One region of the Streptomyces sp. CA2R106 genome, then DNA from elsewhere that is predicted to be linked to it. Evidence: riboswitches for the same ligand, from Rfam matches in the RefSeq annotation. Region 1 holds a riboswitch; each other region holds the start of a gene.
The links. A riboswitch is a leader RNA that binds a small molecule or an ion and turns the genes downstream of it on or off. The one in region 1 is predicted to bind S-adenosylmethionine.
Positions count from the first base shown of each region.

Region 1 (10,107 bases):
CTCGTCGGCTGGCAGGCCGAGTGGATTCGGCGCGGGCTGCCGCTGTCGGGCCGGCCCACCAAGTTCCACGTCCGCGACGGAAGGTTCTGACCCACCGTGTCCACCCGCACCCCCGGCACCGCCGCCCCCACCGGCACCGACGGCGCCCCCGCAAGCGTTTCCGGCCGCACCCCGGACGCCGCTCCCGGCAGCGCACCGGGCGGGGCGAGCCCGCTCGACCTGCTCGCCGCCGGCACCGTCATACCCGCCCACCCGCTGGCCCTCACCGCCGAACGCCGTCTGGACGAACGGCGCCAGCGCGCCCTGACCCGCTACTACCTGGCCTCGGGCGCCGGCGGCATCGCCGTCGGCGTGCACACCACCCAGTTCGAGATCAGGGACGCCGCCGTCGGCCTGCTCCGCCCGGTGCTCGAACTCGCCGCGGAGACCGCCGACAAGGAGGCCGGCCGCCCCGTGGTGAAGATCGCGGGCGCCTGCGGCTACACCGCGCAGGCCGTCGCCGAGGCCGAACTCGCCGCCGAACTCGGCTACGACGCGGTGCTGTTGAGCCCCGCGGTGCCCGGCGCCGACGAGGCCGGGCTGCTGGAGCGGGCCCGCGCCGTCGGCCAGGTGCTGCCCGTGGTCGGCTTCTACCTCCAGGAGGCCGTCGGGGGCCGCTACCTGTCGGCCGGCTTCTGGCGGGCGTTCGCGGAGATCCCCTCCGTGGTGGCGATCAAGGCCGCGCCCTTCGACCGCTACCGCACCGCCGAGGTGATCGCCGCCGTCGCCGCGAGCGACCGCGCCGGGCAGGTCGCCCTGTACACCGGCAACGACGACGCGATCCTCCACGACCTGCTCACCCCCTACCGCACCTCCGGCGGCGAACTGCGCTGGTTCGCCGGCGGGCTGCTCGGGCAGTGGGCGGTGTGGACCCGCGGCGCCGTGCGGATGCTGGCCGAGGTCCGCGCGGCCCGCGCCGGCGACCAGGACCTCATGACCGACCTGCTGCGCCGGGCCCCGCAGCTCAGCGAGGCCAACGCGGCGGTCTTCGACGTCCGCAACGCCTTCCGCGGCTGCATCCCCGGCGTCCACGAAGTCCTGCGCCGCCAGGGCCTGCTGGCCGGCACCTGGTGCCTCGACCCCGCCGAACGGCTCTCCCCGCGCCAGGCCGAGGAGATCGCCCGCGTCGCCGCCGCCTACCCCTGGCTGACCGACGACGCCTTCGTGGCGGAGCACCGCGATGCCTGGCTCTCCTGACCCCGGCGGCCCCCGGCCTCCCCTCGCCGGCGGGGAGTCGGCGCGGGGCGGGCGGGCCGTGGTCGTCGTCGCCGTGGGGCAGGCGCTGCGTCGGCAGCTGTTCACCGGCGCGTCCTGGGAGCGGCTGACCGGACTGGCCGAGGTCGTGGCCGTCGAACACCCCGGCGACCGGGCGGAGCTGGCGGCCGCCCTGCGCGCGGCCGACGTGCTCGTCACCGGCTGGGGCACCGCCCGGCTCGACGCCGAACTGCTCGCGGGCGCACCTCGGTTGGGGCTGGTGGCGCACACCGGGGGAGCGGTGAGCCCGTATGTCACCCGGGAGGTGTTCGCCCGCGGGGTGCGCGTCACCCAGGCCGGCGCCGCCATGGCCCGGCCGGTCGCCGAGGTCGCCCTCGCCTTCACCCTCGCCCTGCTGCACCGCGTCCACCGCTTCGACCACGCGCTGCGTTCCGGCGCGCCCTGGGAGCAGGCCGAGGCGGCGCCCGAGCGCCACCAGATCCTCGGCTGCCCGGTGGGCGTGATCGGCGCCTCCCGCACTGGTCGCGCGTACATCGCCCTGGTCCGCGCGCTCGGCGCCGAGGTGACAGTGGCCGACCCGTATCTCGACCCGGCGGACGCGCACGCGCTCGGGGTGCGGGTGGCCGGGCTGGACCAGGTGCTGGCCGGCAGCCGGATCACCGCGGTGCACGCGCCCGCGCTCGCCGAGACCCGGCACCTGCTCGGCCGCAGGGAGCTGGCCCTACTCCCCGACGGCGCCGGGCTGGTCAACACCGCCAGGTCCTGGCTGGTGGACGAGGCCGCGCTGCTGGCCGAACTGCGTACGGGCCGGATCGACGCGGCCCTCGACGTCTACGACGACGAACCGCTGCCCACCGGCCACCCGCTGCGCGCCCTGCCCAACGTGCTGCTGACGCCCCATCAGGCCGCGGCGACCGTCGAGGGGCGGCACGCGCTGGGCGACAGCACCGTGGCCGAGGTCGAACGGCACCTGCGGGGCGAGGAGTTGCGGCACGCGGTGGACCGCGACGCGCTGGCACGCGTCGAGTAGCCGTACACCCGGCACCGGCCGGCACCCGCACCCGTACCCCTGCCCGCACCCCGATGCGCACCCGCATCACCCGCACGAGGAGAGAACACCAATGCGCCTGATGCGCCTGGGACCGGCCGGCGGCGAGCGCCCCGTGCTCGGCACCGCCGACGGCCGGACGTACGACCTGTCCGGCCTGACCCCCGACATCGACCCCGCCTTCTTCGCCGCCGACGGCCCCGCGCGGGCCCGGGACGCGCTGGCCGCGGGCGCGCTGCCCGAACTCCCGGCCGCCGACCTCGCCGGGCTGCGCGTCGGCGCGCCCGTCGCCCGGCCCGGCGCGGTGCTGTGCATCGGCCAGAACTACGCCGCCCACGCCCGCGAGTCGGGCGCCGAACCGCCCACCGAGCCGATCCTCTTCCACAAGAGCCCCAACACCGTGGTCGGTCCGCAGGACACCGTGCTCATCCCGCGCGGCTCGCGGCAGACCGACTGGGAGGTGGAGCTGACCGTGGTGATCGGCCGCCGCGCCCGCTACCTCGCCGCGGACGACGACCCGCTGGCGTACGTCGCCGGCTACGCGCTGGGCGACGACGTCTCCGAGCGGGCCTTCCAGCTCGGCACCCCCGGCGGCCAGTGGGCCAAGGGCAAGAGCTGCGAGACCTTCCACCCGCTCGGCCCCTGGCTGCTGACCGCCGACGAGGTGCCCGACCCGCAGGCGCTGCGGCTGCGCTCCTGGGTCAACGGCGAGCCCCGGCAGGACTCCTCGACCGCCGACATGATCTTCGGCGTCGCCGAGATCGTCCGGCACCTGTCCCAGTACCTGGTCCTGGAGCCGGGCGACCTGATCGACACCGGCACCCCCGAGGGCGTCGCGCTCTCCGGCCGCTTCCCCTACCTGTCCGCCGGCGACGTGGTCGAGATGGAGATCGACGGCCTCGGCCGGCACCGCTCGGTGTGCGCCGATGCCTGAGCGCGCCCGACGCGGCCCGGACCGGCGCGGCGGCCGCCCGGTGACCGCGCGGTGCTGACCTTCGACGCCCGGCCGGTGCGCACCGGCGGCTTCCGGCTCGCCGAGGGCCCGGTCTGGGACGGCCCGCGCGAACGGCTGCTGTGGGTGGACATCGACGCCGGACTGGTCCACGAGGGGCGGCTGCGGCCCGGCCGGGTGGAGGTGGTGCGCAGGCACCGCCTCCCGGGCCCGGCCGCCGCGGTCGCCTGCGCCGCCGACGGCCGCCTGCTGGTCGCGGGCCGGTACGGCCTGACGGTGCTGCTGCCCGACGGCACCCGCCGGGCCGGCGCCCGGGTGCTGCCGCAGGGCGCCCCGGCCCGGCTGAACGACGGCGGCTGCGACCCGACCGGGCGCTTCCTGGTCGGCTCGGCCGCGCTCGACGGCCGCCGCGGCGCGGACATCCTGGTCCGGCTCGCGGGCGACGGCCGCCCCCGCCCCCTGGACACCGACCTGACCTGCTCCAACGGCCTGGCCTGGTCGCCCGACGGCACGCTGATGTACAGCGTGGACACCGGCGCCGGACTGGTCCGGGTCCGCGGCTACGACCCGGTGACCGGCCGGGCCGGGCCGCGCCGGGGCTTCCTCGCGGTGCGCGGCGGGCTGCCGGACGGGCTGTGCACCGACCGCGACGGCAACCTGTGGCTCGCGGTGTGGGGCGCGGGCGAGGTGCGCTGCCACGCGCCCGACGCCCGGCACCTGGCGACCGTACGGGTCCCCGTGGCGCACCCGTCGAGCGCGGCCTTCGCCGGGCCCGGCCTCGACACGCTGCTGATCAGCGCGGGCGGGCCCGACGGCGGCCTGTTCGCGGTGCGCCCGGGTGCGCGGGGCGCGCCCCTGCCCGCCTGGGACGGCGTGAGCCGCTGAGCGGGCCCCGGGTCAGAAGGTCGTGGCCGGGTTCAGCTCGGACTTGGTGATGCCGGTGCCGGGCACCCCCCACTTGGCGAAGATCTTCGCGTAGGTGCCGTCGGCGATCAGCTTGTTCACCGCGTCGCGCAGCGCCGGGGCGATCGGCGAGTTGCGGGCGGTGACGAAGCCTACGGCGGTGGTGCTGATCTGGCCGAGGAACCTGGTGCCCGCGATCCGGGTCGCGTCGTACTTCAGGCCGAGGGTCGGGCCGAACATCACATCGACCTTGCCGTTGGCCAGGCCGAGGAAGATCGGCGCGCTGTCGGCGAAGTACTGCACCTTGTAAGGCTTCTTGCCGGCCTTCGCGCAGTCGCCGGCGCCGTCGGTGAGGATCTGCTGGAAGGTCGAGCCGGGCGAGGTGGCGACGGTCAGGCCGCACAGGTCGGTGAGCTTCTTCACCGACGTGAGGGAGACGGTGCGCGAACCGAGGAACGCCTGCCCGTCGTTGAGGTAGGTCGCGAAGTCGACCACCTTCTCGCGTTCCTTGGTGGCGCCGAAGTTGTCCTGGCCGACGTCGTAACGGCCGTTCTGCACACCGGGGATGATCGTGGGGAAGGTGCCGTTCTGCACCTTCCAGGTGACGCCGAGCACCTTGGCGACGGCGTTGCGCAGGTCCACGTCCAGGCCGACGTCCTTGCCGTTGTCCTGGCCGGCGTGCGGCAGGCCCTGCACGCCCGGCTGGAGGGTGGTGCCGAGCGTCAGGGTGCCGCTGGCGCGGACCTTGGCGGGCAGTTCGGCGGTGAGCTTCGGGTCGGCGGTGACGGCGGAGACCACGTCCTGGGTGGGGATCGCGGTCGAACTCCCGCCGCTGGCAGCGGGTTTGGCGCCCGCGTCGGAGGAGGTGCCGGCGGAGTCGCCGGAGGAGCCGCCGCAGGCGGCGAGCAGCGCGAGGGCGGCCGCGGTGGCGGCGGCGGTGGCCGCGAGTCTCACGGAGCGGCGGTGGGAACGGCGTTCGGTGGTCACGGGAGTGCCTTTCGGGGAGACCGGCGAAGGGCGCCGGCGGGTGCGCGGCAGCAGGGGGCCGCGGGGGAGCAGGCGGGGTGCGGGCGGGGTGCGGGCGGAAGAGTCAGAGGACCGCGGCGAGGAAGGAGCGGGCGCGTTCGTGCTGTGGCGCGCTCAACACGTCGGCGGGGGCGCCGGATTCGATGATCCGTCCGCCGTCGAGGAAGACCACGGTGTCGGCGGCCTTGCGGGCGAAGCCGATCTCGTGGGTGACGACGATCATCGTCATACCGCTGACCGCCAGGTCCTGGATCACCGCCAGCACCTCGCCCACGAGTTCGGGGTCGAGCGCGCTGGTCGGCTCGTCGAAGAGCAGCAGCCGCGGGTCCATCGCCAGCGCGCGGGCGATCGCCACCCGCTGCTGCTGGCCGCCGGACAACTGCCGGGGATAGGAGTCCTCCCGGCCCGCCAGGCCCACCCGTTCGAGCAGTTCGCGCGCCCGGGCGGCGGCCTGCTTGCGGGGGACGCCGCGCACCGCCACCGGTGCCTCGACGATGTTGCCGAGCACCGTCAGGTGCGGGAAGAGGTTGAACTGCTGGAAGACCATGCCGACGTCCGCCCGCTGCCGGGTGACCGCGCGCGCCCGCAGCTCGTGCAGCCGCCCGCCGTCGTGCCGGTAGCCGACCAGCTCGCCGCCGATCTCCACGAACCCGGCGTCCGGCCGCTCCAGGTGGTTCACGCAGCGCAGCAGCGTCGACTTCCCGGACCCGGACGGCCCGAGCAGCACCGTGACCTCGCCCTCGCGCACGTCGAGGTCCACACCGTCCAGCACGGTGTGCGCGCCGTAGCTCTTGCGCAGGCCGCGCACCCGCACCAGCGGCCGCCCGTCGGCGCTCATGACAGCCCCGCCGCGGTGGAGGTGCCGGCCGGCCCGAACAGCGGTACGTTCGCGCGGGCCACCTGCCAGAAGCCGCGCGCGGTACGGTCGCCGGGCCGCTCGCTGCCGCGCGCGTAGTGCCGCTCGACGTAGTACTGGCCGACCGACAGCAGCGTGGTCAGGATGACGTACCAGAGGGTGGCGACCAGCAGCAGCGGCATGATCAGGAAGTTCTGGTTGTAGATCAACTGGCTGGAGTACAGCAGGTCCTGGACCGCGATGACGCTGACGATCGAGGTCGCCTTCAGCATGCCGATCAGCAGGTTGCCGGAGGCGGGGATGATCGCGGGCATGGCCTGCGGCAGCACGATCCGGCGGAAGATCCGCCCCTCGCCCAGCCCCAGCGCCCGCGCCGCCTCGCGCTGCCCGCGGTCGACCGACAGGATGCCGCCGCGGACGATCTCCGAGGAGAACGCGGCCACGTCCAGCGTCAGCCCGACGTAGGCGGCCAGCACCCCGCTGAACAGGTGCGCGGTCGAGACGCCCGTGAACTGCGGCCCGAACGGCACCCCCACCGACAACCGCGGGTACAGCGAGGCCAGTTCGTACCAGAAGAGCAGTTGGACGAGCGGCGGGACCGAGCGCACCAGCCAGACGTAGCCGAAGCTCAGCGCGCGCAGCACGGGGTTGCGCGACAGCCGCATCGCGGCGACGCCGACCCCCAGCAGGTAGCCGCTGGCCATCACCGCGCCGGTCAGCCACAGGGTCAGCTCGAGGCCGTGCAGGATCGAGGAGCTGAGGAAGTAGTGGCCGACCACGTGCCATTGGAAGCGCGGGTTGGTGGCCAGGGTGTGGACGAGCATCGCGAAGAGCACCAGCAGCACCGCCGCCGAGAGCCACTGCCCCGGCCGCCGCAGCGGCACGATCCGGGCGGCGAGCAGCGAGGCGTCGGCCGGGCGGACGTCCAGCGCGCGGAACTCCGGGGACGGCGGCCGGTCGGATTTCGGCTCAGCGGGCTGATCGGCTGCGGACGTGGTGGGCCGGTCGGACGCGGGCCGGCCCGCGTCCGCGGGTTTGCCGGGCGCGGTCGGGTCGGGCGGGGGCGGCGGGTGGCCGGGGGCGGCGGTGACCGGCCCGGAGGTGTCGTGCTGGGGCATCGTCGGGGTTCCCGTCTCGTCGGGGAGCGCGGCGGCATCCGGGCATGGCGGCCCCGCGCGGGGCCGGCCGGCCGGGCGGGGCCACCGGGAAGGAGGGCAGGGGCGGGCGGGAGTTCAGCCGGCCGCGCACGCCGGGGAGTGGGCCGCGGCACCGATGGCGCGGCGGTGGGAAAGCGGGAGGTGCGGGAGGTGCGGAAGGAACGGCGGCGGGCCGTCAGCGGGCCGCGGGCGTCCCCGGACACAGGGCGCTGCACACGCGGAGCAGGTCGACATGGCGCCGGACCACCCGGGTCCGGGCGAAGCCGCGGGGACACTGCGCCAGGCCGCGTCGGTCTGCGTCCATGCCCGTCCCCTCGCTGTCTTCGGCGCTGTGGGCGCCGGGCCTGACGGCCGGTGGTACGACCGCGGACACCGGTCGTGGCGGGCCGCGTGACACCGGGCCCGTGCCCTCAGCACGTTAACCGCAGGGCGGCGGCCGGGCAATCCCCCTCGGCGCCCGCCGGATGTGGCGCGGATCGCGTCCGGCGAGGGGGGATTGTGTTCGAACACGGCACCGAGTTACCGTGCTTGCAGGTCATGAGCGTCAGCAACCAAGGCCCTGGCCGGCTGACCGGCAACCCTCCGTCGCGGTGGGGTGCTCCAGGTGACGACCCGGCGGAGCCGACGGCGGCTCGGCAAGCGCGAGCTCGGCAGGCGTGAGCCGATCGAGGCGGGAGGTGCGAAGTGCGCGGCGACAGCGAGCAGTCGACGCCCCCCGGCGTACCCGGCCTCGTCACGTACTCGCGCCGCCACATCGACCTCCAGCGCGTCGCCGGCGCCCTGTGTCCGGGCACACCGACGGCCCGGCTGCCGCGTACCGCCGGCTGAGCCCGCTCCACCCCCCCGCTTCACCCTGGCGCTCTGCGCGCATCCTCCGTCCTTCCGCCGGCCCACCCGGGGACGACGCCGTTCCCGGTGCGGGCCCGTCCGGTTCCCTCCGGCCTGCCCGCCGCCGGCCCCGCGGCCGCCGGTCCGCCGCGTGCGGAGGGGACCTGCGGCCCGGCGCCCTCGTAGGCACCCGATGCCGTACGCACTCCGATCCGTCCACACCCCGACCTCCATGCCCCGGCCGTTCGCCCGCGGCCCGTCCGAGCAGGAAGCGGTACGTCCATGTCCCGATCCACCACCCCCCTCCACCTCGCGGTCGCCCTCGACGGCGCCGGCTGGCACCCCGCCGCCTGGCGGGAGGCCGACGCGCGGCCGGCCGAGCTGTTCACCGCGCGCTACTGGGCCGACCTGGCCGCCGAGGCCGAACGCGGCCTGCTGGACCTGCTCACCATCGAGGACTCCCTCGGCCTCCAGTCGTCCCTGCCCACCGGCCCCGACGAGCGGACCGACCAGGTGCGCGGCCGGCTGGACGCGGTGCTGACCGCCGCCCGGATCGCACCGCTGACCCGGCACATCGGCCTGCTGCCGGTCGCGGTGGTCACCCACACCGAGCCGTTCCACCTGTCGAAGGCGATCGCCACCCTCGACTACGTCAGCACCGGCCGCGCCGGGGTCCAGGTGCGGGTGTCCGCCCGGCCCGACGAGGCCGCGCACTTCGGCCGCCGCACCCTGCCCGGGCTGTCGCTCGACGCGCTGGACACCCCGGACGGCAGGGCGCTGCTGGCCGAGCTGTTCGGCGAGGCCGCCGACTACGTCGAGGTGGTGCGGCGGCTGTGGGACAGCTGGGAGGACGACGCGGAGATCCGCGACGTGGCCACCGGCCGCTTCATCGACCGCGACAAGCTGCACTACATCGACTTCGAGGGACCGCACTTCAGCGTCAAGGGGCCCTCCATCACCCCGCGCCCGCCGCAGGGTCAGCCGCTGGTGGCCGCGCTCGCGCACCGCACCGAGCCCTTCCGCCTGGTCGCCTCCTCCGCCGACCTCGGCTTCACCACCCCGCACGGCATCGGGCAGGCGGCCGCGGTCGTCGGCGAGATCCGCCAGGCGCAGGAGGAGGCCGGGCGGGGCGGCCAGACCGTGCACGTCTTTGCGGACCTGGTGGTCTTCCTCGACGAGGAGCCCGGCCGGGCCGCCGAGCGCCGCGCCCGGCTGGACGCCGAACTGGACGCGCCCTACGCCAGTGACGCCCTGGTCTTCACCGGCACCGCCGCCGAACTCGCCGACCTGCTGCTGGAGTTCGCCGCCACCGGGCTGACCGGCTTCCGGCTGCGCCCCGCGACGCTGCCCTACGACCTGGCCCGGGTCAGCCGCGACCTGGTGCCCGAACTCCAGCGCCGCGGCGCCTTCCGCGAGTCGTACCAGGCCGACACGCTGCGCGGGCTGCTCGGCCTGCCCCGCCCGGCCAACCGCTACGCCCCCGCCTGAGCGACCCGCGCGAAGCCCCAGGAGGCAGACCCCGCATGAGCAGCACCGACCGGACCGGCACACCCGGCAGCAATGGCAAGCCGCGCAAGCAGATCCACCTCGCCGCGCACTTCCCCGGCGTCAACAACACCACCGTGTGGAGCGACCCGGCCGCCGGCAGCCAGATCGACTTCAGCTCCTTCGTCCACCTGGCGCGCACCGCGGAACGGGCGAAGTTCGACTTCCTGTTCCTGGCCGAGGGGCTGCGGCTGCGCGAACAGGGCGGCCTCATCCACGACCTGGACGTCGTCGGCCGCCCCGACACCTTCACGGTGCTGGCCGCGCTCGCCGCCGTCACCGACCGGCTGGGCCTGGCCGGCACCATCAACTCCACCTTCAACGAACCCTACGAGGTGGCCCGGCAGTTCGCGTCGCTCGACCACCTCTCGGGCGGTCGCGCCGCCTGGAACGTGGTCACTTCCTGGGACGCCTTCACCGGCGAGAACTTCCGCCGCGGCGGCTACCTCGCCCAGCCCGACCGCTACGAGCGGGCCCGCCAGTTCCTCACCGCCGTACGGGAGTTGCTGGACTCCTGGCCGGGCGGCGAGGTCATCGC
Region 1 covers NZ_JBAGKC010000014.1:132,878-142,984, forward strand. Annotated here, with positions in the region: gene WA788_RS20950 (NAD-dependent epimerase/dehydratase family protein) at 1-90, shown strand, start outside; gene WA788_RS20955 (dihydrodipicolinate synthase family protein) at 241-1,236, shown strand; gene WA788_RS20960 (hydroxyacid dehydrogenase) at 1,220-2,284, shown strand; gene WA788_RS20965 (fumarylacetoacetate hydrolase family protein) at 2,376-3,236, shown strand; gene WA788_RS20970 (SMP-30/gluconolactonase/LRE family protein) at 3,288-4,139, shown strand; gene WA788_RS20975 (ABC transporter substrate-binding protein) at 4,152-5,111, opposite strand; gene WA788_RS20980 (amino acid ABC transporter ATP-binding protein) at 5,248-6,021, opposite strand; gene WA788_RS20985 (amino acid ABC transporter permease) at 6,018-7,157, opposite strand; SAM riboswitch class IV at 7,730-7,844, shown strand; gene WA788_RS20990 (putative leader peptide) at 7,881-8,024, shown strand; gene WA788_RS20995 (LLM class flavin-dependent oxidoreductase) at 8,307-9,512, shown strand; gene WA788_RS21000 (NtaA/DmoA family FMN-dependent monooxygenase) at 9,548-10,107, shown strand, end outside.

Region 2 (10,107 bases), on a different contig from region 1:
ATGACGGCCTCGGTGGTGAGGAAGAGCGCGGCGATGGAGGCCGCGTTCTGCAGCGCGGAGCGCGTCACCTTCGCCGGGTCGATGATGCCCTCGGCGACCAGGTCGACGTACTCGCCGCTCGCCGCGTTGAGGCCGTGGCCGGGGGTCAGGCTGCGCACCTTCTCCACCACGACACCGCCTTCGAGGCCGGCGTTGACCGCGATCTGCTTCAGCGGGGCCTCCAGGGCGATCTTGACGGCGGCAGCGCCGGTCGCCTCGTCACCCTCCAGCTCCAGCTTCTCGAAGACGGCGGTCGCCTGGAGCAGGGCCACGCCGCCACCGGCGACGATGCCCTCCTCGACGGCGGCCTTGGCGTTGCGCACCGCGTCCTCGATGCGGTGCTTGCGCTCCTTGAGCTCGACCTCGGTGGCGGCACCGGCCTTGATGACGGCCACGCCGCCGGCCAGCTTCGCCAGGCGCTCCTGGAGCTTCTCGCGGTCGTAGTCCGAGTCGCTGTTCTCGATCTCGGCGCGGATCTGGTTGACCCGGCCGCCGACCTGCTCGCTGTCGCCGGCACCGTCGACGATGGTGGTCTCGTCCTTGGTGATGACGACCTTGCGGGCGCGGCCCAGCAGGTCCAGGCCCGCGTTCTCCAGCTTGAGGCCGACCTCTTCGGAGATGACGGTGCCACCGGTGAGGATGGCGATGTCGCCGAGCATGGCCTTGCGGCGGTCACCGAAGCCCGGAGCCTTGACGGCGACGGACTTGAAGGTGCCGCGGATCTTGTTGACCACCAGGGTCGACAGGGCCTCGCCCTCGACGTCCTCGGCGATGATCAGCAGCGGCTTGCCGGACTGCATGACCTTCTCCAGCAGCGGGAGCAGGTCCTTCACTGCGGAGATCTTGGAGTTGACGATCAGGATGTAGGGGTCGTCGAGCGACGCCTCCATCCGCTCCAGGTCGGTGGCGAAGTAGGCGGAGATGAAGCCCTTGTCGAAGCGCATGCCCTCGGTGAGCTCGAGCTCGAGCCCGAAGGTCTGCGACTCCTCGACGGTGATGACGCCTTCCTTGCCGACCTTGTCCATGGCCTCGGCGATCAGCTCGCCGATCTGGGTGTCGGCGGCGGAGATGGAGGCGGTGGAGGCGATCTGCTCCTTGGTCTCCACGTCCTTCGCCTGCTCCAGCAGCGCGGCGGAGACGGCCTCGACGGCCTTCTCGATGCCCCGCTTGAGGGCCATCGGGTTGGCGCCGGCGGCTACGTTGCGCAGACCCTCCTTGACCAGGGCCTGGGCCAGGACGGTCGCGGTCGTCGTGCCGTCACCGGCGACGTCGTCGGTCTTCTTCGCGACTTCCTTGACCAGCTCGGCGCCGATCTTCTCGTACGGGTCCTCGAGCTCGATCTCCTTGGCGATGGACACACCATCGTTGGTGATCGTGGGAGCGCCCCACTTCTTCTCGAGGACCACGTTGCGGCCCTTGGGGCCGAGGGTGACCTTGACGGCGTCGGCGAGCTGGTTCATCCCGCGCTCAAGGCCGCGCCGTGCCTCCTCGTCGAACGCGATGATCTTGGCCATGGTGAAGTGTCCTCCGCGGACTGGGTTGTTTGCGCTCGGGACCGTGTGGTGCCCGCGACGGACGGCCCGCCGGCCGCCGGTTCCTTCCCGACGTCCGCACGGCCCTCACCGACCCGGCCCTGCTGTCACTCTCACGTGGAGAGTGCTAACGCCAATGATTAGCACTCACCCCCTGCGAGTGCAAGCGGTTCACCCCGGGGGCCGAGCCGCGTACAGGGTTGCCCCCGCGCCCGGCGGCGCCCGCAAGACGCCCGCTGGGCACCCGCAGGACGCCCGCTGGACGCACAGGAGCCGCCTCCCGCGGACGGGGGCGGCTCCTGTGTACTGCCGAGGTCGCGTCGATGGTCGAACGCGCCGTGAAGTCAGCCGGCGAGGCGGACCATGTCCGCCTGCGGCCCCTTCTGACCCTGCGAGATCTCGAACTCGACCCGCTGGCCTTCTTCGAGGGTGCGGTACCCGTCCATCTGGATCGCGCTGTAGTGGACGAAGACATCCGCACCACCGTCGACCGCGATGAAGCCGTAGCCCTTCTCCGCGTTGAACCACTTGACGGTGCCCTGAGCCATCCCTAACTCCCCTATTGCTGGCCCTATCGCGGCCCCGCACTTCGCGGGCCCGGGTCAGACCTCACCCGCCCGCGGAACCCGTGCCTTTGACAGGTGGGAACCCTGGGGGGCGTGCGCCGGAACGCGTCGACCGCGGCTGAATGTATCTGCACGGATGCCGTCTGCAACAGGTCAATCGGACGAGAATTCTGGGCGCGACCCATCGGAAATCGCCTGAGAAATAACGATAAGGCAGGGCAAGCCGGGCCGGACATAGCGGACGAAAAGGAGAATTCGCTCGTGAATTTGGCGATAAATCGCCGTGGCCGCGCCACACCTGGGGTCCATGCCACGGGATTGCCTACGGCAACTGTACAACTCTTCAACTACCGCTCCGGCACACGCATGCCCCGCTCACCCGAAGGGGTGAACGGGGCACAAACCGCCCGAATCCGGAACCGCCGCCCAACTCCCGCTGGGCGGCGGCCGGTTCACTCGGCGACCGGCGGGCAGATCCGGTGGCCGGCCGGAGGTTCAGCCGCCTGCGACCGCGGGAATGATCGAGACACTCGCGCCGTCCGGCACGACCGTCTCGAGCCCCTGGGAAAACCTCACGTCGTCGTCGTTGACATACACGTTCACAAAGCGGCGCAGCTTTCCCGCGTCGTCGAGCACGCGCGCCGAAATTCCCTTGTGATCGCGCTCCAGGGAGTCGATCACTTCGGCGAGGGTGGCACCCTCGGCCGGCACCTCGGCCTGGCCGCCGGTGTAGGTGCGGAGAATGGTGGGGATACGTACGGAAGCACTCATGCGAGGCCAGCCTCTCGGAATGCGGCAAGGGTCGGGCGGATGGTCGCGGTCGGCCCGGTGGTCGGCGCCACCGCGTCCAGGGTCTTCAGTCCGTCGCCGGTGTTGAGCACGACGGTCTCGGTGGCCGGGTCGAGCTGCCCGGACTCGATCAGCTTCTTCAGCACACCGACGGTCACCCCGCCCGCGGTCTCCGCGAAGATGCCCTCGGTCCGCGCCAGCAGCTTGATCGCGTCCACGATCTGCGCGTCGTCCACGTCCTCGACGGCCCCGCCGGTACGCCGGGCGATGTCCAGCACGTACGGGCCGTCCGCGGGGTTGCCGATCGCCAGCGACTTGGCGATGGTGTCGGGCTTCACCGGCCGTACGACGTCGTGCCCGGCCTTGAAGGCCGTCGACACCGGGGAGCACCCCTCGGCCTGGGCGCCGAAGATCTTGTACGGCTTCTCCTCGACCAGGCCGAGGGCGATCAGCTCCTTGAGGCCCTTGTCGATCTTGGTGAGCTGGGAGCCGGACGCGATCGGGATGACCAGGTTGTCCGGCAGCCGCCAGCCGAGCTGCTCGGCGATCTCGTAGGCGAGCGTCTTGGAGCCCTCGCCGTAGTACGGGCGCAGGTTGACGTTGACGAAGCCCCAGCCCTCGCCGATCGGGTCGCCGATCAGCTCCGAGCAGAAGCGGTTCACGTCGTCGTAGCTGCCCTCGATGCCGACGAGTTCGCCGCCGTAGACCGCGGCCATCACGACCTTGCCGGCCTCCAGGTCGTGCGGGATGAAGACGCAGGAGCGCAGGCCCGCCCGGGAGGCGGCGGCGCCGACGGCGCCGGCCAGGTTGCCGGTGGAGGAGCAGGACAGCGTGGTGAGGCCGAAGGTGCGGGCGGCCTCCAGCGCGATCGCGACCACCCGGTCCTTGAAGGAGTGGGTGGGGTTGCCGGAGTCGTCCTTGACGTGCAGGCCGCCGGTGATGCCCAGTTCGCGGGCGAGGTTGTCGGCCTTGACGAGCTTGGTCCAGCCCGGGTTCAGGTTGGGCTTGCCGGCGACGCCGGCGGGCACCGGCAGCAGCGGGGCGTAGCGCCAGATGTTGGTCGGGCCGGCCTCGATCCGGGCGCGCAGCGCCTCGGGGTCACCGGTCGGCAGGTCGTAGGCCACTTCCAGTGGCCCGAAACACTCCAGGCACGCGAAGACCGGGCTCAGCGGGTAGCGGGTGCCGCACTCCCGGCAGGACAGCGCCGCGGCCGGGCCGAACGGTGCGGGGGCGGCATCGGCACCCTGGGTGCCGGCAGCGGAGTCGGTGGTGCTTGCGACGGTTTGCGCAGCCATGACAGGCGAGGCCCTTTCTCCTCATCTTCCTCGCACGCGGGCGCGTCACGAGACGGAATTGGCACCTTCCCCACCGTGCGTGACCTCGCGGTCGGCGGGAGGGTTGCCGGGGCTTCTACGGGCCGTTCCCTCTGCCCCTCTGGATGAGCGGTATGGCGACCGGGTCGGTACGGACCGGGCCCGTCGCGTTTGTGCGCGTCACGCCCCCGGCATGCGGTGGCGTCACGCGTTGTTCAAGACTGTAACCGACACAGGTGACGGTTGAGGTAGCCGTCCGCACCGCGAGATGGATCACACGCCCGGTCCGGAGCGTGCCGAGGGAGAGGACTCACGTGCTCGACGAGGTGGAGCGCTGGCTGCGCCGCCGGTCCTGGTCGGCCGCCCAGCGGCCGCTTGACCTGCTGCTCGCCGCCAAGCGCGCGGCCGGCGACCGGGGCACGGTCAGCGTGGTGCTGCCGGCGCTGGACGAGGAGGCGACCGTCGGCGCGATCGTGGCGGCGATCCGCCGCGACCTGATGTCCGCCGCGGCGCCGCTGGTGGACGAGGTGGTCGTGGTCGACTCCGGCTCCACCGACCGCACCGCCGCGGTCGCCGCCGCGGCCGGGGCCCGCGTGGTCGGGCGGGACGCGATCCTGCCCCGGCTGCCGGCCCTGCCCGGCAAGGGCGAGGTGCTGTGGCGGTCGCTGCTGGTCACCCGCGGCGAGATCGTCTGCTTCGTCGACGCCGACCTGCGGGAGTTCGACGCCCGTTTCGTCTCCGGGATCGTCGGGCCGCTGCTCACCGACCCCGCGGTGCAGCTGGTCAAGGCGATGTACGACCGCCCGCTGGAGACCGGCGGCACCGTGGTGCCCGCCGGCGGCGGCCGGGTCACCGAACTCGTCGCCCGCCCGCTGCTCAACCTGCACTGGCCGCAGCTGGCCGGCTTCGTCCAGCCGCTCGGCGGGGAGTACGCCGCCCGCCGCTCGCTGCTGGAGCGGCTGCCCTTCCCGGTCGGCTACGGCGTCGAACTCGGCATGCTGATCGACGCGTTGGGGCTCGTCGGGCTCGACGGGCTCGGGCAGGTCGACGTCGGGGTGCGGCACCACCGGCACCAGGACGGCCAGGCGCTCGGGCGGATGGCCGCCGCGATCTACCGCACCGCCCAGGTCCGGCTCGCCCGCGGCCAGCTGGTCCGCCCGCACCTCACGCAGTTCGGCCGCGCCGGCTCCGCCTTCGTACCGCGTACCCACCCGGTCGACACCGAGGAGCGCCCGCCGATGGCCGACCTGCCGGAGTACCTCGCCCGCAAGGCGGCGTAGGCACGGCGCCGGGGGCCGCCGCCGCGGGCAAAGAGTGCCGCCGGCACGTTTGAGCTGCGCGGCAACCGGCAAAGCTGCGGGCATGGAGGGATCTTCGCAGGGTGCCCGGATTCTGGTCGCGTCGAACCGCGGCCCGGTGTCGTACACCGTGGAGGGCGACGGCAGCCTGGGGAGCCGCAGGGGCGGCGGCGGGGTCGTCTCCGGGCTGAGCGCGATCGGCCCGGACGCGGGTGCCGTGTGGGTGTGCGCGGCGCTGTCGGACGGCGACCGGGAGGCGGTGCGCCGCGGGGTCGCCGAGCCCGGGGTGCGGATGCTCGCGATCCCCCCGGAGGTCTTCCACGCGGCGTACAACGACATCGCGAACTCGGTGCTGTGGTTCGTGCACCACCTGCTCTACCAGACGCCCTTCGAGCCGCTCTTCGACGAGGAGTTCCACGGCCGCTGGGCCGCCTACGAGGCGTACAACGAGGCGTTCGCCGACGCGCTCGCCCAGGAGGCGGCCGAGGGCGCCGCCGTCCTCGTGCAGGACTACCACCTCGCGCTGGTGCCCGCGCTGCTCCGCGAGCGCCGCCCCGACCTGCGGATCGGCCACTTCTCGCACACCCCGTGGGCCCCGCCGGACTACTTCCGCCTGCTGCCCGACGACGTGGCCGCGCGCCTGCTCACCGGCATCCTCGGCGCCGACCGGGCCGGGTTCCTCACCCACCGCTGGGCCGCCGCCTTCGCCGCGTGCTGTGCCGACGTGCTCGGCGCGGAGGTGGCCGCGGACGGCGGCTCGGTGACGTACCGGGGCCGCACCACCCGGCTCGGCGTGCACGGTCTGGGCGCCGACGCGGAGTTCCTGCGCGAGCGCGCCCGGCGGCCCGACGTGGACGAGCGGATGGCGGCACTGCGGGCCGAGGCGGGTCCCGGCCGGCGGCTGATCGTGCGGGTGGACCGCACCGAGCTGTCCAAGAACATCGTGCGCGGGCTGTACGCCTACCGGCGGCTGCTGGTGGAGCACCCAGGCTGGCGCGAGCGCGTGGTCCATGTCGCGTTCGCCTACCCCTCGCGGCAGGACCTGGCGAGCTACCGGGAGTACACCGAGGAGGTCTCCCGGGTGGCCGCGGCGGTCAACGAGGAGTTCGGCACCGCGGGCTGGACGCCGGTCATCCTCAAGGTCGACGACGACTTCGCCCGCTCCCTGGCGGCGTACCGGCTGGCCGACGTGGCGCTGGTCAACCCGATCCGGGACGGGATGAACCTGGTCGCCAAGGAGGTGCCGGTCGTCTCCGACCAGGGGGTGGCGCTGGTGCTGTCCCGTGAGGCGGGCGCCTTCGAGGAGCTGGGCGACGACTCCTTCGTGGTCAATCCGTACGACATCCGCGCGACCGCAGTCGCCCTCAACGAAGCGCTGACGCTCCCCGAGGCCGAGCGCGCCGACCGTTCCAAGCGGCTTGCCGCGGCAGCCACCGCGCTGCCGCCCAGCCGCTGGTTCCTCGACCAGCTCCAGGCGATCGGCGGCTGACCGCTTTTCGTTCCGCGGCGCCCTGGTGGGGGCCGGTCAGCCGAGTTGGTCGGCCAGGTGTTCCAGCAGGTGGACGACGCCTGCCGGGCCCGCCACGGTCAGGTCGGCCCGCGCCAGCAGCTCCGCGGGGGTCTCCTCGGCGCCCGCGCTGGCCACCAGCAGGCCCGGCGTGCCCTGGGCGCGCAGTTCTCCGACGGCGGCGTACGCGGCGAGGTCGCCGAGGTCGTCGCCCGCGTAGAGCACGCTGCCCGCGCCGGTCTCGCGCAGGAAGCCGGTGAGCGCCACCCCCTTGTCGACACCGGGTGGCCGCAGCTCCAGGACGTAGCGGCCGGGCTCGACCACCAGGCCGTGCCGCACGGCGAGTTCGGCCAGCGGCGCGCGCAGCGCCTCGAACGCGGCGTCGGGGTCCTCGGTGCGGCGGGTGTGCACGGCGACCGCGCGGCCGCCCTTGTCCTCGATCCACAGGCCCGGCCACTCCCCCACCTCGGCGAGGAAGCCGGGCAGTTCGGCGCGCACCGCGGTGACCCCTTCGGGCGCGGGCGGCGCGTGCACCTCGCCGCCGCGGGCGTCCCAGCGCTCGGCGCCGTAGTGGCCGAGGACCACGAGGTGCTCCAGTCCCGGCACCCCGGCGAAGCCGCCGTACCGCACGGCCACGTCGGCCGGGCGGCCGGTGAGGATGACCGCGGCCGCCAGGTGCGGGGCCAGCCGCGCCAGCGCGCCGGCCGCCCCCGGGTGCGCCCGGGCCTGCTCCGGGTCGGCCACGATCGGGGCGAGGGTGCCGTCGAAGTCCAGGGCGACCACCGCGCGGCCCGGCTCGGCGAGCAATGCGGTCAGGCCCGCCCGGCCCTCGGCGGTCCGTGGGGTGAAGGTCTCCGCAGCAGCCATGCCCCGAGCCTAGCGGCCCGGCGGTTTCACGCGGCTGCTCGGGCGGGGGGAGCCGGGTCCGCGTCAGCGGTTCTCGGCGTGCCGCTGCCGGGTGCGGCGCCAGCGGTTGACGGTGGCGGGGGCGGCGCGCAGCGCGCGGGGGTCGTCCAGGAGGGCGTTGAGCAGCTGGAAGAAGGCCGTCGGGGAGATGCCGAGCCGCTCCCGGATCGCCCGGTCGCGCGGGCCGGGCCCGCTCCAGCTCCGCCCGGCCAGCTCCAGCACCGCCAGGTCCCGCGCGGACAGCTCAGCGCCCGCCGCATCCGCAGCCCCCGCCGCGCCCGCCGCATCCGCGGCCCCCGCCGCGCCCGTCTCCTGCGCCTCGCCCTCGGCCACTGTGCCGCCCCTCGCCCGCTGGCCCGCCCGCCCGGCCGCTCCGCTACTCCGACTCGGAGGTGAGCCCCTGCCCGTCCTGCGTCTCCGCGTAGTTCTGCAACTGCGACAGTACGGTCTTCGGGTCGCCGTGCACCGCGCTGCCGATGACCTTCTTCATCCGGTCGTCCACCTTCGTCCAGGAGGTCTTGTCGACCGGGTAGAAGACGGCGTCCGGCAGCAGGTCGAGGAACTGCACCAGGTCGGCGTCGCGCTTCTCGCCCTGCATGACCTGGGAGGCGCTGGTGGTCACCGGCAGCAGGCCGTACTCGTCGAGGAACTTGACGGTGTTCTTGGTCTGGTAGACGTACTGGAGGAAGGCGCGGTCGGCGTCGAGGGAACCTTTCTTCTTGAAGGCCATCGCCCAGTCGGCGACGCCGAGGGTGTCGGCGTTCGGGCCGTCCTTGCCGGGCAGCGCGGCCACCCCGACGTCGATGCCGTGCGCGCGGGCCTGCGCCAGCAGTGTCGGGTGGCCGTTGATCATGCCCGCCTTGCCGGCCAGGAAGTCGTCGAAGACCTCCTGCCGGTTGGTCTTGGCGGGGTCCTTCGAGCCGACCAGCTTCGCGTCCACCAGGTTCTTCTTGACCCAGGTGAGGGCTTCGACGTTCTCGGCGGAGTCGAAGGTGTAGTTGTCGACGGAGTCGCTGATGCCGCCGCTGGCGCCGAGCATCCACATCAGGGACTCCGCCTGCGACTCCTCCGGGCCGAGCGGCAGGCCGTAGGGGACCTTGACGCCGTTCTCCTTGAGCAGCTTCGCGTCGGCGGCCAGGTCGGCCCAGGTCTTCGGCGCCTGGTCGATGCCCGCCTGCTTGAACAGGCCCTTGTTGTAGAAGAACATCCGCGAACTGGACGCCCACGGCAGGCCGTACTGGGTGTGGGCGACCGATCCGGCCTGGGCGAGCGAGGAGATGAAGTCGGCCTGCTGGCTGACCGTGAAGAGCTGGTCGGCGCTGTACAGCTGGCCCTTGGCGGCGTAGTCGGCGTACGAGCCCATCTGCGCGATGTCCGGCGGGTTGCCGGCCTTGACCATGGCGGCGACCTTGTCGTCCACGTCGGTCCAGCTCAGCACCTGCACGTCGACCTTGATGTGCGGGTTCTGCTTCTCGAAGCCGCGCACCATGTCGTTCCAGTACACGAGCGAGCTGTTGTCGGTCTTCGCGTCGCCGTAGTCGGCGGCCACCAGGTGCAGCGTCACGTCCTTGCCCTGCGCCGTGCCACCACCGCAGGCGCTGACCCCGGTCAGGGCCAACGCGGAAGTGAGACCGGCCGCGAGGCCGAGAAGTCGTCGCCGCTGCACTGTTCCTACCACCCTTGGGACTTCGAAAGACCGGAAAGACTCGGGCCGCGGCGCCTTCGCCGGCCGGGGCCGCCGCGAGCGGCCGGCCGGGCCACCGCGAAAGTGCCGAGTCTTCCGCATATCTTCAGCCAAGGTCTACACCATGGGTGACAACGTTTTGACGGCGGGCCCCAGGCCGGCCACGCTCCGCCCCCGCGCCGGCCCCCGCGCCGGCCCCCCGCCGACCCGGCACCGGCCGCATGCCGACCGCATGCCGGCCCGTGACTTTCGGGAGAATCGATCTTCCCGGCCGAGTGGACTAGACCTCTAGCGGGGTGAGAAGCGAGACTGGGCCCGTGAGACATGTCATCGCCCTCGACGTCGGCGGCACCGGGATGAAGGCGGCGCTGGTCGCCGCGGACGGCACGCTGCTGCACCAGGACCGCCGCCCGACCGGCCGTGAGCGCGGCCCGCAGGCCGTGGTGGAAGCGATCCTCGACTTCGCCGCGGAC
Region 2 covers NZ_JBAGKC010000001.1:333,459-343,565, reverse strand. Annotated here, with positions in the region: gene groL (chaperonin GroEL) at 1-1,553, opposite strand, end outside; gene WA788_RS01545 (cold-shock protein) at 1,916-2,119, opposite strand; gene WA788_RS01540 (ubiquitin-like small modifier protein 1) at 2,633-2,908, opposite strand; gene thrC (threonine synthase) at 2,905-4,221, opposite strand; SAM riboswitch class I at 4,240-4,371, opposite strand; gene WA788_RS01530 (glucosyl-3-phosphoglycerate synthase) at 4,554-5,519, shown strand; gene WA788_RS01525 (alpha,alpha-trehalose-phosphate synthase (UDP-forming)) at 5,602-7,026, shown strand; gene otsB (trehalose-phosphatase) at 7,063-7,911, opposite strand; gene WA788_RS01515 (DUF3263 domain-containing protein) at 7,975-8,283, opposite strand; gene WA788_RS01510 (ABC transporter substrate-binding protein) at 8,327-9,568, opposite strand; gene WA788_RS01505 (ROK family protein) at 9,952-10,107, shown strand, end outside.
Region 2: another riboswitch for S-adenosylmethionine. It lies ahead of thrC (threonine synthase); the one in region 1 lies ahead of WA788_RS20990 (putative leader peptide).

Region 3 (10,107 bases), on a different contig from region 1:
CTGCACCGGGGGGAGGTCGGCGGAGGGCCGGCGCCCGACGGCGAGCCGTACCTGCTCCCGGGTGTTGGCGTCGTCGCTGTAGACCAGCACGGTGGCGGTCGCCTGCATCGTGGCTCCTCCTCGTGAAGGATTTCTCAAGTGGCTCGGATGCTACTCCCGCCAGGTGGTTCCGGAGGAGGGGTCGCCCGATCGAAGGACGCCCAACTAGGCCGTGCGGGTCGCCGAGCGGGCTTGACACACCGAAGGGGGACCCCCGGAGTCAGCGCCGGATAAGGGACCGACATAATGTCGGACGTGGCGACAGCAACAGCAGTAGAAACCGGGCACGCGCACCCGTCGGTCAACCGGCCGAACCTCACCAGCGTCGGGACCATCATCTGGCTGAGTTCCGAGCTGATGTTCTTCGCGGCCCTCTTCGCGATGTACTTCACCCTTCGGTCGGTCACTGGTGAGACCTTCTGGAAGGCACACGCCGACGCGCTGAACGTGCCGTTCTCCGCGACGAACACGACGATCCTCGTGCTCTCCTCCTTCACGTGCCAGATGGGCGTCTTCGCCGCCGAGCGCGGCGACGTGAAGAAGCTGCGCTCCTGGTTCATCGTGACGTTCGTGATGGGCGCGATCTTCATCGGCGGGCAGATCTTCGAGTACACCAACCTGGTCAAGAAGGACGGGATCTCGCTCAGCTCCGACCCGTACGGCTCGGTGTTCTACCTGACGACCGGGTTCCACGGACTGCATGTGACGGGTGGTCTGATCGCGTTCCTGATGGTGCTGGGCCGTACCTACGCGGCCAAACGGTTCACCCATCAGCAGGCCACCGCAGCCATCGTCGTGTCCTACTACTGGCACTTCGTCGATGTCGTCTGGATCGGCCTGTTCGCCACGATCTACCTGATCAAGTAGCCGGTACCGCGCCGGCCGGCGCCCGCGCCGTACTCCGGACGGAGGACGCGCCCCGCCGACGGCACCGCCAGAAGCATCGACACAAGAGATCCTGACACCGGGGTAATCCGTGAAAAAGCTCTCCGTACGACGGCGCCATCCGATGGCGGCGCTTGTCGTCCTACTCTTCGCGCTCGCGGCCACCGGGGGGCTGTACGCCGCGCTCGCGCCGGCGCCCAAGGCGCAGGCTGACACCTCGCAGTCCTCCCTCGCCATCGAGCAGGGCAAGAAGCTCTACGACGTCGGCTGCGCCAGCTGCCACGGCAGCTCCGGCCAGGGCAGCACCAACGGGCCCAGCCTGGTGGGCGTCGGCTCGTCCGCGGTGGACTTCCAGGTCGGCACCGGCCGCATGCCCGCCAAGCAGCCCGGCGCGCAGGTCGAGAAGAAGAAGAACACCTACAGCCAGTCCGAGATCGACCAGCTCGCCGCGTACGTCGCCTCGCTCGGCCCCGGCCCGTCGACCCCGACGAAGGACCAGTACAGCCCGGCGTCCGCCGACGTCGCCAAGGGCGGCGAACTGTTCCGCACCAACTGCTCGCAGTGCCACAACTTCGTGGGCAAGGGCGGTGCGCTGACGCACGGCAAGTTCGCGCCGAGCCTGAAGAGCGTCTCGTCCAAGCACATCTACGAGGCGATGCAGACCGGCCCGCAGAACATGCCGTCCTTCCCGGACAGCACGATGCCGTCCGACGCGAAGGCGAACATCATCGCGTACCTGAAGGCCGTGGACAGCGCCGACAGCCCCAACCCGGGCGGCTTCACCCTGGGCTCCATCGGCCCGGTGTCCGAGGGCCTGTTCGCCTGGGTCTTCGGTCTCGGCACGCTGCTCGGCATCGCGGTCTGGCTCGCCGCCCGGACGACTAAGGCCAAGAAATCATGAGCGACGAGACTGGATCGCACAACACCGTGCCAGAGAACCTGCCGAGCGGGCAGGGCGGCCACCACGGCGGCAGCGTCGCCACGGCCGACCCGTTCGCCGACCCCGGGCTGCCGCCCCACGAGCACCGGCGCCAGGACATCGACGAGAAGGCGGCCCGGCACTCCGAGCGGGTGGTGGCCGGCCTGTTCCTGCTGTCGATGCTCGGAACCATCGCGTTCATCGCCTGCTTCGTGATCTTCCCGGTCGACAAGATCGTCTACATCTTCCCGTTCGGGCACGTCAGCGCGCTGAACTTCTCGCTCGGCCTCACGCTGGGCGTGGCGCTGTTCTGCATCGGCGCGGGCGCCGTGCACTGGGCCCGCACGCTGATGGCGGACGAGGAGGTCGTCGACGAGCGGCACCGCATCGACGCCGACGACGAGCTGCGGGAGAACGTCCGCCAGCAGTGGATCACCGGCGCGAAGGAGAGCGGCTTCGGCCGCCGCAAGCTGATCCGCAACACCATGATGGGCGCGCTCACCATGGTGCCGCTGGCCGGCGTGGTCATCCTGCGCGACCTCGGCCCGCTGCCGGAGAAGAAGCTCGACCACACCATGTGGGCCAAGGGCAAGCAGCTGATCAACGACAACACCAACCAGCCGCTGCGCCCCGAGGACGTCGTCGTCGGCTCGCTGACCTTCGCGACGCCGGACGGCCTCGAGGAGAGCCAGGACGACTACCAGGAGCAGCTCGCCAAGGCGGCCCTGATGATCATCCGGCTCAAGCCGGACGACATCAAGGACAAGCGCGAGCGCGAGTGGAGCCACCAGGGCATCGTCGCGTTCTCCAAGATCTGCACCCACGTCGGCTGCCCGATCAGCCTGTACGAGCAGCAGACGCACCACGTGCTGTGCCCGTGCCACCAGTCGACGTTCGACCTGTCCGACGGCGCGCGTGTGCTCTTCGGCCCCGCCGGCCACCCGCTGCCGCAGCTTCGGATCAGCGTCAACAGTGAGGGCAACCTCATCGCGCTCGGCGACTTCGAGGAGCCCGTCGGCCCGGCATTCTGGGAGCGTTCATGAGTACCATGACCGACGACGCGCCGACCCGCCGCGGTCGGCCGACGAACCCGGGTGAACGGGTCGCGGAGTGGACCGACGGCCGGCTCGGGCTCTACAAGCTGGCCAAGTCCAACCTGCGCAAGATCTTCCCGGACCACTGGTCCTTCATGCTCGGCGAGATCTGCCTGTACAGCTTCGTGATCCTCATCCTCACGGGTGTGTATCTGACGCTGTTCTTCCACCCGAGCATGAACGAGGTCGTCTACCACGGCCCGTACGCGCCGCTCGACGGTGTGCAGATGTCCGAGGCGTACGCCTCCACGATGCACATCAGCTTCGAGGTCCGCGGCGGTCTGCTGGTCCGGCAGATCCACCACTGGTCCGCGCTGATCTTCATCGCCGCGATGATCGTGCACATGATGCGCGTCTTCTTCACCGGCGCGTTCCGCAAGCCGCGCGAGCTGAACTGGCTCTTCGGCTGGACGCTGCTCTTCCTGGGCATGTTCACCGGGTTCACCGGCTACTCGCTCCCGGACGACCTGCTGTCCGGCACCGGTGTGCGGTTCATGGAGGGCGCGATCCTGTCGGTGCCGATCGTGGGCACCTACCTGTCGATGTTCCTGTTCGGCGGGGAGTTCCCCGGCCACGACTTCGTGGGCCGCTTCTACTCGGTGCACATCCTGCTGCTGCCGGGTCTGATGGCCGGTCTGCTGGTCGCGCACCTGATCCTGGTCTTCTTCCACAAGCACACCCAGTTCCCGGGTGCCGGCAAGACCGAGAAGAACGTCGTCGGCGCCCCGCTGATGCCGATCTACATGGCCAAGGCCGGCGGCTTCTTCTTCCTGGTCTTCGGTGTCATCGCCGCGATCGCCGCGGTGGCCACGATCAACCCGATCTGGACGATGGGCCCCTACCGGCCGGACCAGGTGTCCACCGGTGCCCAGCCCGACTGGTACATGGGCTTCTCCGAGGGCCTGATCCGTGTGATGCCCGGCTGGGAGATCAGGGCCTGGGGCCACACCCTGGTGCTCGGCGTCTTCATCCCGCTGCTGATCTTCCCGCTGGTGATGATGGCGATCGCCGTCTACCCGTTCATCGAGTCCTGGGTCACCGGTGACAAGAACGAGCACCACCTGCTCGACCGGCCGCGCAACCGCCCGGTGCGCACCGGGTTCGGTGTCGCCTGGCTGACCGAGTACTTCGTGCTGCTGATCGGTGGCGGCAACGACCTGTGGGCCACGCACTTCCACCTGTCGATCAACGCGATCACCTGGTTCGTCCGGGTCAGCTTCTTCGTGGCTCCGGTGATCACGTTCTGGATCACCAAGCGGATCTGCCTGGGGCTCCAGCGCCGGGACCGCGACAAGGTGCTGCACGGGCGGGAGAGCGGCATCATCAAGCGGCTGCCGCACGGCGAGTTCATCGAGGTGCACGAGCCGCTGTCCCAGCAGCAGCTGCACGTCCTCACCGCGCACGAGCAGCCGCGGCCGATCGACCTCGGCCCGGAGACCGACGAGAACGGGGTGGCCCGCAAGGTCAGCCCGATCGCGAAGGTCCAGGCGAAGCTGTCGCAGGGGTTCTACGGCGAGCACAGCCAGATCCCGAAGCCGACGGCGGAGGAGTACGAGGAGATCACCAGCGGGCACGGTCACCACTAGCCCGCACGTCGCGCACGCCACACCCGGCCCGGGGCCGGGCACCCGTAACCAGGGTGCCCGGCCCCGGGCCTTTGGGTGCCGCAAGGGGCGCGTGGGGGCACCGCCCAGGCGCAGCTCTGGGGGAGAACGGAGCGACCAGCCACCCACCGGCCGGTGGTCCGGCAACGACAGGAACTGCCCCACTGGGCCGGTGACGACCTGCGGTCCGCGGACGGCTGGTCGCGCAGTTCCCCGCGCCCCTTGCGGGCGCTCGGCACCGGTAGGGTGCGGGGGACGTACCGCCCTAGGAACATGGAGCGTGAAGCCATGAGCGTTGTGCACCCCGCCGGAGGCGTACCCGGGGCCGCGCGCTCGTGGCCGGACATCCTGGGCGCCCTGATCCGCCGCGACGACCTCAGCTCCGCGGAGACCGCGTGGGCGATGGACTCGATCATGAGCGGCGAGGCCACCGACGCGCAGATCGCCGGCTTCGCGGTGGCGCTGCGCAGCAAGGGCGAGACGGTCGCGGAGATCGCCGGGCTGGTCGAGGCGATGTACGCGCACGCGACGACGATCGAGGTGCCCGGCCCGACCGTGGACGTGGTCGGTACCGGCGGCGACCGGTCGAACTCCGTGAACATCTCCACGATGTCGGCGATCGTGGTGGCCGGTACCGGCGCGCGGGTGGTGAAGCACGGCAGCAGGTCCGCGTCCTCCAAGAGCGGCGCGTCCGACGTGCTGGCCGCACTCGGCGTGAACCTCGACCTGCCCGCGCGGCGCGTCGCGGAGGTCGCCGTGGAGGTGGGCATCACCTTCTGCTTCGCGGTCCGGTTCCACCCGGCGCTGCGCCATGTGGCCGCCGCGCGCAGCGAGTTGGGGGTGGCGACGCCCTTCAACTTCCTCGGCCCGCTGACCAACCCGGCGCGGGTGCGGGCGCAGGCGACCGGCGTCGCGGACCTGCGGATGGCGCCGATCCTCGCCGGGGTGCTCGCCGAACGCGGTTCCTCGGCGCTGGTGTTCCGCGGTGACGACGGGCTGGACGAGCTGACCACCACCGCGACCTCGCAGGTGTGGGTGGTCAAGGACGGCAAGGTGGAGCACACCGGGTTCGACCCGCGGGACGTCGGCCTGGAGCTGGTGCCGGTGGAGGCGCTGCGCGGCGGCGAGGCCGGGTACAACGCGGAGGTGGCCCGGCGGCTGCTCGCCGGTGAGCGCGGGCCGGTGCGGGACGCGGTGCTGCTCAACTCCGCGGCGACGCTGACCGCGTTGGGTGCCACCGGCGGCGGCACCCTGGAGGAGCGGATCAGCGCCGGCCTGGTCCGGGCGGCGGAGTCGATCGACTCGGGCGCGGCGGAGGGCGTACTGGAGCGCTGGGTGGCGGCGACCCGGGCGTAGCGAAGAAGCGCGGGCGCACGGCGCCGTCCACTTTCCGGACGGGGTCTTGCGCCCGCGCCGCCGTATGGCACAATCTTGTCCCAGGTCACGAGTGACAGCGCAAAGGCCCCGGCTCGCTGTCCGGCAACCCTCCGTCCGAGGCGGGGTGCCCCGGGTGATGACCAGGCTGTGATGCAGCGAGGCTCACAGCAAGCCGGACTGGGGAGTTCTTTCATGAGCAAGCGAATGCGTTAGGGCCTGTCGGCCCCGGTTCTGCCACCAGCAATTCCGCCCGATCACCTCTGCACCGCGCCGTCCGCGCGGCCGTTCCCGGCCGCCGCTTCGTGGTGTTTTCGCCTGCCTTCCGCCGGGAGTTCGCCTTGACCACCGCCGCCACCTCCGCCGCCCGCACCAGCACCACCAGCACCACCAGCACCGCCAAGAGCACGGTAGGGGTCGCCGCCACCGCCACCGCCACCGCCATCAGCGAAGGCGCCGACGCCGACTGCCCCACCTGTACGTCCGCCCCGCTGCCCGTACTCGGCCGGGACGTGCGGGTGCCGCTCGTCACCGGTGGGGAAGTGGGGTACGCCGCGCTCGACTACGCCGCGAGCGCCCCCGCGCTCCAGCGGGTGTGGGACGACGTCGCCGCCTACGCGCCGTACTACGGCAGCGTGCACCGCGGCGCCGGCTACCTCTCGCAGCTGTCGACCGACCTGTTCGAGCAGAGCCGCGAGACCGTCGCGGAGTTCCTGGGCTGCCGCCCGGACGACGAGCTGGTCTTCACCCGCTCCACCACCGACTCGCTCAACCTGCTGGCCGCCGCCCTCCCGGCCGGGACCCGCGTCTACGTCTTCGACACCGAGCACCACGCGGCCCTGCTGCCCTGGCAGCGCGTCGAGGGCGGGCAGGTCGTGTACCTGCCCGCGCCGCGCACCCCGGAGCAGGCCGTCGCCTCCCTGGACGTGGCGCTGCACGGCGCCCCCAAGGGCCCGAAGCTGGTCTGTGTGACCGGCGCGTCCAACGTCACCGGCGAGATCTGGCCGGTGCGCGAACTGGCGGCCGCCGCACACCGGCACGGCGCCCGGATCGTGCTGGACGCCGCCCAGCTCGCCCCGCACCACCCGGTGGACATCACCGCGCTCGATGTCGACTGGGTGGCCTTCTCCGGGCACAAGCTGTACGCGCCGTTCGGCGCCGGGGTGCTCGCCGGGCGGGCAGACTGGCTGCGGGACGCCGAGCCGTACCTCGCCGGGGGCGGCGCCACCCGCAAGGTCGCCCGCTCCGGTGACGAGCTGTCCGTGGAGTGGCACTCCGGCACCGCCCGGCACGAGGCCGGCTCGCCGAACGTGATCGGCGCCTACGCCATCGCGTCGGCGTGCAAGGCGCTCACCGAGGCGGGCTTCGACACCCTTGTCACCCGTGAGCGTGAACTGCTCGCCCGGCTGCGGGACGGCCTCGCCGCCTTCCCCGAGGTGCGGGTGCTCTCGCTGTTCGGGTCCGGCTCGGCCCGGGTCGGCGTGCTCTCCTTCGTCGTGCGCGGCTGGAACTCCTCCCACTTCGCGGCGGCGCTCTCGGCGGAGTACGGGATCGGTGTACGGGACGGGCTGTTCTGCGCGCACCCGCTGGTGCGGACCCTCCTGGACACGGAGCCGGACGAGCCGGGGGAGTGCGGCGCCCCCGACGCCGAGCCCGGTGAGCGCTCCCTGAACGCCGTCCGGGTCAGCTTCGGCGCGGGCACTCCCCAGGAGCACATCGACCGCTTCCTCGGGGCCGTCGGCACCCTCGTCCGCGAGGGCGCCGCATGGAGCTACCGCACCGAGGCGGGCCGCTGCGTCCCCGTCCGCTGACGGACGGCGCGCTCCACGAAGGCGCGGGCGGCCAGGAGTACGGGCAGCCAGGAGTACGGGCGGCTAGGAGTCCAGCCCGATGGAGAACGCGGCCTCCAGGTCGTGCTGGGAGTACGTCCGGAACGCCACGTGCGTGTCGGTCACCTCGACGCCCGGGATCTTGGAGATGCGCCCGGGGATGATGTCGGCGAGGTCGTCGTGGCGGGCGACCCGCACCAGGGCGACCAGGTCGTAGGTCCCGGTCACCGAGTACACCTCGCTGACGTGCTCCAGAGCGGCGATCGACTCGGCGATCTCGGGGATCTGGTCCACTGAGGTCTTGATGAGCACGATCGCGGTGATCACGGCTGGACGTCTCCTCGGGTGGGTGCGATGACGACGCTCACCTTACGCCGTGGCCGGTAGCAGACCCATGCGCACAGGAAGCCGAAGGCGAAACCGACCACGTGCGCGAGGTAGGCGACGCCGGGCCCGCCCTGCGCGGTCTGCGCGGCCAGCCACTGGAGCACGAACCAGAAGCCGAGCACCACCCACGCCGGGAAGCGCAGCGGCACGAAGAACAGGAACGGGAACAGGCTGGTCACCCGGGCCCTGGGATAGAGGTAGAGGTAGGCGCCCAGGGCCCCGGAGATCGCCCCCGACGCGCCGACCAGGCTCTGGGTGTCCCCGCTGTTGGCGAAGGCGAACCCGTAGGCGGCGAGGTAGCCCGCCGCGAGGTAGAACAGCGCGAAGCGCACCCGGCCCATGCGGCTTTCCACGTTGTCCCCGAAGACGTAGAGGAAGAGCATGTTGCCGATCAGGTGCAGCCAGCCGCCGTGCACGAACATCGAGGTCAGCACCGACAGGAACGGCACCTTCGGGAAGGCGCCCGGGGTGCGGCAGCCCGCGGGCAGGTCGAGTTGCGCGACCGGGGTGCGGCCGTGGAACAGCTCGCTGGGGATCACCCCCCAGCGGTCGAAGTACACCGCCTGCGCGCACTGGAGCGCGTGGCCGCTGCCGTAGAGCCGGACGAAGCCGGAGACCGGGCCGGCCAGGAAGACCGCGGTGCACAGGGCGATGAGCGCGTAGGTCACGACCGGACGGCGGCGGACCGGGTTCTTGTCGTACACCGGGATGACCATGCACCGATCATGACGGAAGCGGACCAACCGGCAGGGAACGCCTCGCCGCAGCGCGCCGTGCCTCCAAGGCCGTAGGGTGACCGGGGCACACACGCCCGTCCTGATGGGTAGGGGTGAGCCGAGGCCCGCCCCCGTGGACGCACCGAGACGAGAGAGGTGCCCGAGCCGATGACGGTTCCCCTGCCGACCGCGACCACCAGGTGGCGCTGCACCCTGTGCGGCAACCTGACGAGGTTCGACGTCACCCGTTCGACCCGGGTGGTCGAGTACGTCCACCTCGACCTGGGCGGCGAGCCGCGCACCGAGGAGACCGAGGTGCTCAGCGAGACCGTGGAGTCCGTGCGCTGCCGGTGGTGCAACGCGGTCGACCAGATCGAACTGGTGGACCGTCCCGGCAAGGACGTGACGGACGGTCCCGCACAGGGTTGAGTCCTGTTGCGGGGACAATGGAAGCAGCAGGCGACGGCCGGAGGGATCGAAGGAGGCCGGGAGGGCGCCGAGGAACCCGACAGGGAGTGACTGGTGGATGGTAACGGCGGCCGACCGCTGCCCGACGAGGAGCTCGCGCCGGGTCCCGGCGAGCCGACGCTCGACCGGCCGCTGCCCGAGGGCGTGCGCCACCGGGTGGTCGCCATCGCCGCCGACGCTTTCGGCGGGTTCACCTTCCCCGAACTGCCGGTGTCCCTGCGCCCGTACGCCCGTTTCACCCCCACCCGCCGCGTGAAGTACGCCGGGACCGCGCTCGCCGCCGCCCTGGAGTCCGACGCCGCGTTCCGGCAGAAGGTCGCCGGGCGGCTGCGCGAGGCGCAGCCGGAGCTGACCGGCGCGCTCGACGCCGGCACCGCGCCGCCGGCCGCCGATCCGCTGGACGTGGCCGCGGCGGCGTACCTGCTGCGCCCGGAGGGCTGGGCCAAGCTCGTGGCGACCGCGGGCGAGGAGGTCCAACGGGCCGACGCCGAGCGGGCCGACGAGGAGGCGGTGCGCGAACTCGCCCGGCTGCGCGAGGAGGTGGCCGCGCTCCAGGCGCAGGTCCGCGCGGACGCGGCCCGCGCCCGCGGCGAGCTGGACGCCGTACGCAAGGAGGGCGACGCGCTGCACCGCAAGCTGCGCGCCGCGCACAGCGACGTGAAGCGGGCGGAGTCCGCGCAGCGCAAGCTCCAGGCCGAACTGGACGAGGTCCGGGCGGCCGCCGCGCGCGAGCGCGCCGCGGCCGAGAGCGAGGCCCGCCGGCTGCGGACGAAGCTCACTGAGGCCGAGGCG
Region 3 covers NZ_JBAGKC010000004.1:370,989-381,095, reverse strand. Annotated here, with positions in the region: gene WA788_RS09400 (hypothetical protein) at 1-108, opposite strand, end outside; gene ctaE (aa3-type cytochrome oxidase subunit III) at 286-906, shown strand; gene qcrC (cytochrome bc1 complex diheme cytochrome c subunit) at 1,016-1,825, shown strand; gene qcrA (cytochrome bc1 complex Rieske iron-sulfur subunit) at 1,822-2,886, shown strand; gene qcrB (cytochrome bc1 complex cytochrome b subunit) at 2,883-4,523, shown strand; gene trpD (anthranilate phosphoribosyltransferase) at 4,830-5,897, shown strand; SAM riboswitch class IV at 5,981-6,098, shown strand; gene WA788_RS09370 (aminotransferase class V-fold PLP-dependent enzyme) at 6,359-7,726, shown strand; gene WA788_RS09365 (Lrp/AsnC family transcriptional regulator) at 7,790-8,071, opposite strand; gene WA788_RS09360 (rhomboid family intramembrane serine protease) at 8,068-8,847, opposite strand; gene WA788_RS09355 (hypothetical protein) at 9,016-9,276, shown strand; gene WA788_RS09350 (NYN domain-containing protein) at 9,367-10,107, shown strand, end outside.
Region 3: another riboswitch for S-adenosylmethionine. It lies ahead of WA788_RS09370 (aminotransferase class V-fold PLP-dependent enzyme); the one in region 1 lies ahead of WA788_RS20990 (putative leader peptide).